Regions from separate parts of the Janthinobacterium sp. FW305-128 genome, predicted to be linked through region 1. Evidence: predicted binding sites of a transcription regulator. Region 1 holds the regulator's gene; each other region holds the start of a gene.

Evidence for each region. The regulator LexA, encoded in region 1, represses DNA repair genes until DNA is damaged. The targets are predictions, from matches to a motif close to ACTGTATNNNNATACAGT.
Region 2: the regulator LexA is predicted to act here: its motif matches at 1,378-1,395, upstream of IGS60_RS17715 (error-prone DNA polymerase).
Region 3: the regulator LexA is predicted to act here: its motif matches at 1,207-1,224, upstream of imuA (translesion DNA synthesis-associated protein ImuA).

What each region holds. Positions count from the first base shown of each region.
Region 1 is NZ_JACYMK010000008.1:257,941-260,210, reverse strand. Features, by position in the region: gene priB (primosomal replication protein N) at 1-30, opposite strand, end outside; gene rpsF (30S ribosomal protein S6) at 51-440, opposite strand; gene lexA (transcriptional repressor LexA) at 716-1,351, shown strand; gene IGS60_RS18245 (cystathionine gamma-synthase family protein) at 1,588-2,270, opposite strand, start outside.
Region 2 is NZ_JACYMK010000008.1:127,641-129,910, reverse strand. Features, by position in the region: gene IGS60_RS17715 (error-prone DNA polymerase) at 1-1,364, opposite strand, end outside; gene IGS60_RS17710 (transcriptional regulator) at 1,530-1,880, opposite strand; gene IGS60_RS17705 (DUF6516 family protein) at 1,877-2,242, opposite strand.
Region 3 is NZ_JACYMK010000008.1:62,183-64,452, forward strand. Features, by position in the region: gene IGS60_RS17460 (hypothetical protein) at 135-857, opposite strand; gene imuA (translesion DNA synthesis-associated protein ImuA) at 1,270-2,013, shown strand; gene IGS60_RS17470 (DNA polymerase Y family protein) at 1,946-2,270, shown strand, end outside.

The sequences.
Region 1 (2,270 bases):
AATGATGGCGGTGACTTGTAGCTGGTTCAGCGCACGATCCTGGTCAAGAATTAAGCTGCTGCTGCGGCTGGAGCGGCTGCTGGTGCTTCGGTGCGGTGGCTTTTGGCCGCGTCTTCGCGTTGTACCGATTTCATCATCGGCGAAGGAGCTGTTTCAGCTTTCTTCATTTTAACGGTCAGGTGACGCAACACGGCATCATTGAATTTGAATGCTGTTTCCAACTCGACCAGGGTCTCGTTGTCGCATTCGATGTTCAGGCAGATGTAGTGTGCTTTAGGCAGCTTTTGGATCGAGTAAGCCATTTGACGGCGGCCCCAATCTTCCACGCGGTGAACCGAACCGCCGCGGGTGGTTACGCTGGCTTTGTAGCGTTCGATCATCGCGGGCACTTGCTCGCTTTGGTCCGGATGGACGATAAAGACTATTTCATAATGACGCATGCAAACTCCTTCAGGTCGGATTGATAATCGCCCACCCCGGCGTCAAGACGGGTGTGGGAAGGTCAGCCGAAGATTATAACCGCCTTTTGCAAACGTTTCAATCATTGCTTGCGCCAGTGCCCGAAAAGCCCGCGGACCACCGTGCTTTTCGACCGGGAACAAGTATTTCTTGCGAAATTCGCCGAAAACACGGAAATCCCCTTGCATAGTGGGCGATACTGTACAAAAATACAGACTGTTCATATAGACAGCATTTTAGTATGCACCCACCGCTCATGATCAAGCTGACAGCACGACAAGAACAAATCCTGAACCTGATCAAGGACGCGATTGAAAACACGGGCTTTCCTCCCACCCGTGCCGAAATTGCCAATGAACTGGGTTTCAAATCGGCCAATGCGGCCGAGGAGCATTTGCAGGCCCTGGCCCGCAAGGGCGCGATCGAGATTTCGCCCGGCACCTCGCGCGGCATCCGCCTGATCGGCGCGGCAGCTGAAGCGCCGCCATCGAAAGTGCCGGCGGCGCTGCTGATGTCGCTGCCCCTGATCGGCAGGGTGGCCGCCGGTTCGCCCATCCTTGCCCAGGAAAACCTGGAAGCGAGCTACAACGTGGACCCCGCCCTGTTTTCGGCCAAGCCCGACTTCCTGCTGAAGGTGCGCGGCTGGTCCATGCGCGACGCCGGCATCATGGATGGCGATTTACTGGCCGTCAAAAAGGTCGACAGCGCCAAGAATGGCCAGATCGTCGTGGCCCGCATCGGCGACGAAGTCACGGTCAAGCGCTACAAGAAGACGGGTTCCGTCATCGAACTGCTGCCGGAAAACCCCGACTTCAAGGTCATCACCGTGTCGCCGGAAGATGAATTTGCCCTGGAAGGCCTGGCCGTCGGACTCATGCGCAGCTGGCATTAAGTTGCCTGCCGGGGTCAGACCCGCCGGGTTTGACCCCAGTTTTTAGTTGCGGCCCCTTCTCATGCCTGACACCTAAGTTCTGACACCTAAGTTTCCGTCATCGAACTGCTGCCGAAAGATGAATTCGCCCTGGAAGGCCTGGCTGTGGGACTGATGCGCAACTGGCATTAAACGACTGCACGAACAAAGGGCCGCAACAGCATGACTGTTGCGGCCCTTTTCATTTGTCCGACGACTTATACATCGAGTGCTTGGCGGAAATCCTCAAGCAGATCCACCTCATCCTCGATACCGACGGAGACGCGGATCAGCGATTCGGCGATGCCCATGCTGGCGCGGCGCTCGGCGCCCATCTCATAGAAGATCGTGTGGGCGACGGGAATGACGAGGGTGCGCGTGTCGCCCAGGTTGCTCGCGGGAATAGCCAGATTCAAACGATTGAGGAAATCGAAGCAATCGATGCCATCCTTCAATTCAAAGCTGAACAGCGAACCATAGCTGCGGAACAGGTCGCTCGCCAAGGCGTGCTGCGGGTGCGACGGCAAGCCCGGGTAGTGCACGGCCGCCACTCTCGGATCGGCGGCCAGCATGGTGGCCAGCGCCAGGGCGTTCGAGCAGGTGCGGTCCATGCGCAAGGCCATGGTTTCCGCGCCGACGGCGATATGGTGCGCCGCTTCCGGCCCCAGGGACGCGCCGAAGTCGCGCAAGGCCTTGGCGCGGATTTGCGCGATGCCCCACTGCGCGGGCGCCGCCTTCTTGTAGTTCTCGAAAATATTCGGATACTGCGTCCAGTCGAACACGCCCGTGTCCGTCAAGCTGCCGCCCAGCGCATTGCCGTGGCCGCCGATGGATTTCGTCAAGGCATTGACCACGAGGCCCGCGCCCACGGCTTTCGGGCGGAACAAATACGGCGTCGTCA
Region 2 (2,270 bases), 130 kb from region 1:
TGCGCCTTGGTCACTTTTTCCACGATGGCCAGATCGATTCCCAGCGCCCGCCCGCTGTCGCGCAAGGCGCTCTTCGGCCGGTAGCTGATCACCACGGCCGCCAGCGCGGCCCGTTCGCGCCCATATTTGCCGTAGATATATTGGATGACCTCTTCGCGCCGCTGGTGCTCGAAATCGACGTCGATATCGGGCGGCTCGTTGCGCTCGCGCGACATGAAGCGCCCGACCAGGCAATTGCCGCGCGCCGGGTCCACTTCCGTGATGTGCAGGCAATAGCAGACGGCCGAATTGGCGGCCGAACCCCGGCCCTGGCACAGGATGTTTTGCGAGCGCGCAAAGCGCACGATATCGTAGACGGTCAAAAAATACGCTTCGTAGGAAAGATCCCGGATCAGCTCCAGCTCCTGCTCGATCTGTTCCTGCACGTTCGCCGGGATACCGAGCGGAAAGCGCAGGCGCGCGCCCGCATACGTTTCCTCGCGCAGATACGTCGCCGGCGTGTGGCCGTGCGGCACCAGCTCGTCCGGATAGTCATAGCGCAAGCTGTCGAGGGAAAACGTGCACTGACCGGCGATGCGCACGGTTTCCGCCAGCGCTTGCGGCGGATACACATTGGCCAGGCGCAAGCGCGCGCGCAGATGCTGTTCCGCATTTTGCGCCAGCGCATAGCCGCACTCGCCCACGGGTTTGCCCACGCGGATCGCGCACAGGGTGTCGAGCAAGGGCTTGCGCGACCGCACGTGCATGCACACGTGGCCGACGGCCGCCACGGACAAGCCCAGCGCCTGCGCCGCCTCCTGCACGGCGCCGCGGTGCGCGTCATCCTGCGCCCGCTGCAGCAGGTTCAGGCCGATCCAGCTGCGCTCGCGGCCAAAGGTGGACGCCATCCACTCACCCTGCGCGCGCATGGTTTCCGCCTCGGCCGCATAGCCGGGCAGCAAGATCATCAAACAGCCGGGCAAGCCCCGCAAATGGGCAAACTCCGCCGCAGGCGCGGTGAAATCATCGGGCGTCAGCAGATAGCGCCCCTTGGCCGCCCGCGTGCGCGCCATGGTGATCAGTTCCGACAAGTTGCCGTAACCATCGATATCGCGCACCAGCGCCAGCAGGGACGGCCCCGGACTGCCGTCGGCCTGCGTCAAATGGAAATGCGCGCCGATAATCAGGTGAAAACCGGCCCGCTTGGCCACCGCATGGGCGCGCACGACGCCGGCCAGCGAACACTCGTCAGTAATGGCCAGCGCCTTGTAACCGAGCTGCACGGAGCGCGCCACCAGCTCTTCCGCATGCGAGGCCCCATGCAGGAAGCTGAAATTGCTCAGGCAGTACAACTCAGCATACTCGGGTAAGACGGCGCCCCACATGATCTACCTCAATACTGTATATAAACACAGTATAATATACTCATCCTGAGTCAAGTAGCCGGCTCCAGTCGGATAGTGTTCATTTTGATGGGCGCATAGAGCGTCTGCCGGCCCGCGCTAGGCTTTGGCCTGTCGCATGACAGGCCACATTGACAGTCCGGCAAATCAGTTAGCAACTATGCGAAACTCCGTCGCTGTGGCTACGGGGCGAACTTGATTTCGCTCCCGTTTCAATTCCACGATGCCGTAATTGGACATTGTTTTCAATGTGCGCGACAGGTTGCTCGGTTTACGACCCGTTGTTTCAGCCAATGCAGAGATGGATTCCGGTTGCGTTTCCAGAATCACGTGCAACAACGCCCGGTTTTCGTCGCTCAAGACTTCCGCCAGCGATTTGATCGAAGTGAACCAGACCTTGGGCTCATCCGCCTTCGGTTTATATATGCCGCGAGCGATGGCGAGCACGCGTTCGCGGATTTTCTCTTGCGGCATGATGCCAATAAAAATCGGTTTCATTGCTTTTTTATCTCCAGCAAAATGCGGTCCACGTCAGCAAAAAAATCATTGATGAGATGCTGCGCATCCTTGAATTCGTATGGCACTCCCTGATCTGACGGATGCCGGTGTTTATGGTCGAATGCCACGATACGTCCCGCATATTTGAATTTCTTTGGCGGCTTTACCATGTGCGCATTGTCGTAACCGAGGATGCGTTTGCCATACGGTTCGTGCAGCGTCAGCGAGTAGCGTATGCCGTGAGGAATCTCATCCGACACTTCCGTCCGCCTGGCTTCTATCTTGATCCAATAACCCCCATCCTGGTCGAGGATGGAACCATCCAGGTCCAGCAATGTATCGATGGCAGGATCGGTCCTCATGCGGGAAGTATATCATCTGCTGATATGT
Region 3 (2,270 bases), 200 kb from region 1:
GCCCTAGTGATGGACAATTCGTCGGACAGCTAGCTGAGCAAGTAATTGGCGATTTCAGCGAGGTTTCAAGAGATGGCGGAGCGACTCGAGGGAATGTCGAAGGACGACTTCCCCTAGAAGCGAGCGGTGAATTATCAAGGAAGTTGTATTATGAACCCGGCGGTCTGACCCTTAAAAAATCCTTGTGGCGCTGGCAAATGCTTTTTTTTAAGGTCATACCTCAGGAGTTTTCGAGTTAACGAAAATAGTCCGGCATGTAGAAAAAACATGTCTTTCGGATGCGTAATCTGAATAACTACGTGTGGACCAAAACTGGCCAGGCGAGCCGTTAGCTCGTCACCCCACATCTGCAATCTTCCATCGCGAACCAATAACGGAGATTCGATGCGTATGGTCTTGCAACGGAGTTCCAGACCAAGTTGCACTGCCTTAGCCGAGACCTCACAGAGCACCGTCCTGCTGGGAAATCTCTTCCACATGTGCAGGGCTAACACATCCGTCTTGACGTCTACAGCTATCCAAATACCACCACCTGGCACGGGGAAATATTGAATTGTTGCCGCAAACACAAAAAAGGCGAGCGCAGCCGAGATAACTGAACCGGTACCTAAAATGTTGGGGGAGTAATTATGAGTCCTGGACAACCATAACCAAGGGCCAACAAATATTAAAAGGTGCAGTATCAACGTCAGAAAAAATCCGCAATTGTAAACTCCCTTAAATACCTTCAAATGCTGCTTACTTGACATCCATTTTTGACAATAAATCAGACAATTCTCCTTACCGCAAACCGAGTCCAGAACGGTCGCGCAGTGTTCAACTCCGCTGCACATCACGCCAAAATAGCACTTCATCATTTCGGCGTCAGTGGCCGAGGCTCTCTTGCAAGTACTCAGTACTAATACCAACCCGCTTTACCTTTTTGGAGCGGAATTGTCGTAGGGTATCCTATCTTCGACGGGATGCAACACATCAATCATAACGGGAAAATAGTTGCCTTAAATCACTATATTGTACTGTTAATTCGAATTTCTATAGTTGTAGACCACGTAGCTTCGGCCACTCCAAACTCAACAAACCTGCCGATTCCAATGAGCCAGTCCGTACTGGAAAATGGCGCTTCATCACCACAAGACAATTCCACCTAGATAATGTTGTTTTTTATGCACTCAAATCAAGAGTGTTTTTTTTCATCCCATGAATTATACTGTATGCGCGTACAGTATTTTTGCAAAACCTTTGCCAACCCTAACCACGTGACCAAATTCAATGCTGTGCCCACCCCTCATCCAAAGCGAGTCAACTCGCGCGCTTCTGCAACTGCCCCTGCAGGATGTTTGGCGTGCGAGCGAACTTGCGTTGTCCAGGTCGACGACCTGCACGACCGGCCATGCGGCTTTGGACGCGGAACTGCCAAACGGTGGATGGCCCAGGTCCGCTTTGGTGGAGGTACTACTTCAACAGGCGGGTATCGGCGAGATGCAGTTGCTCAAACCTGCTCTCGCCAAGTTGGCAACTACGCAACGCATCGCATTGATTCAGCCGCCATATCTACCGCATGCCATGACATGCAAATCCTGGGGGCTTGTTGACCGCAATCTGCTTTGGCTTCGGCCGAGCAGTTCGGCCGATGCGCTTTGGTCTGCGGAACAAATCTTGAAAAACGGCTCGTGCGGGGCCGTCGTGCTTTGGCAGTCGAACGTCCTCTCAGAATCCCTGAGGCGGTTGAACCTGGCAGCCCAAAGCACAGATACATGGCTATGGCTGATACGGCCGCTTTCCAGCAGTGTCGACTCGTCGCCATCACCGCTTCGAATCGGGCTTCGGCCGGCTCTAGGCGGTGTGTCGGTCGACATTATCAAACGTCGGGGGCCTCATTGTGACAACCCCTTTTTTATACCGCTTGCGGACATGCCCGCTGGTCGTCAGCATCTGGATATAGACCATGAAATTACTGTTAAGCGTGTACCTTCCACTACTGCCATTAGAAACGCTGCGGCCATCCTGGTCTGAGCCAGGTCCGTATGCAGTAATGCATCAGGAGCAGGTCGCGGCAATATCGCCCGGTGCCGCGCACAGCGGCGTGCGTTTGGGGATGCGCATTGGGGGCGTGTCGGCCATCGCACCTGGTACGGTGATACTTGAGCGCAGTCTTGAGAAGGAGGCCTTGGCGCTGGACGCCATCTCTATGGCTCTGTTGCAGTACACCCCAGAGGTAACGCTTCAAGATGACTTCTCTATCCTGATGGATGTGAGCGCCAGCCTGCGTT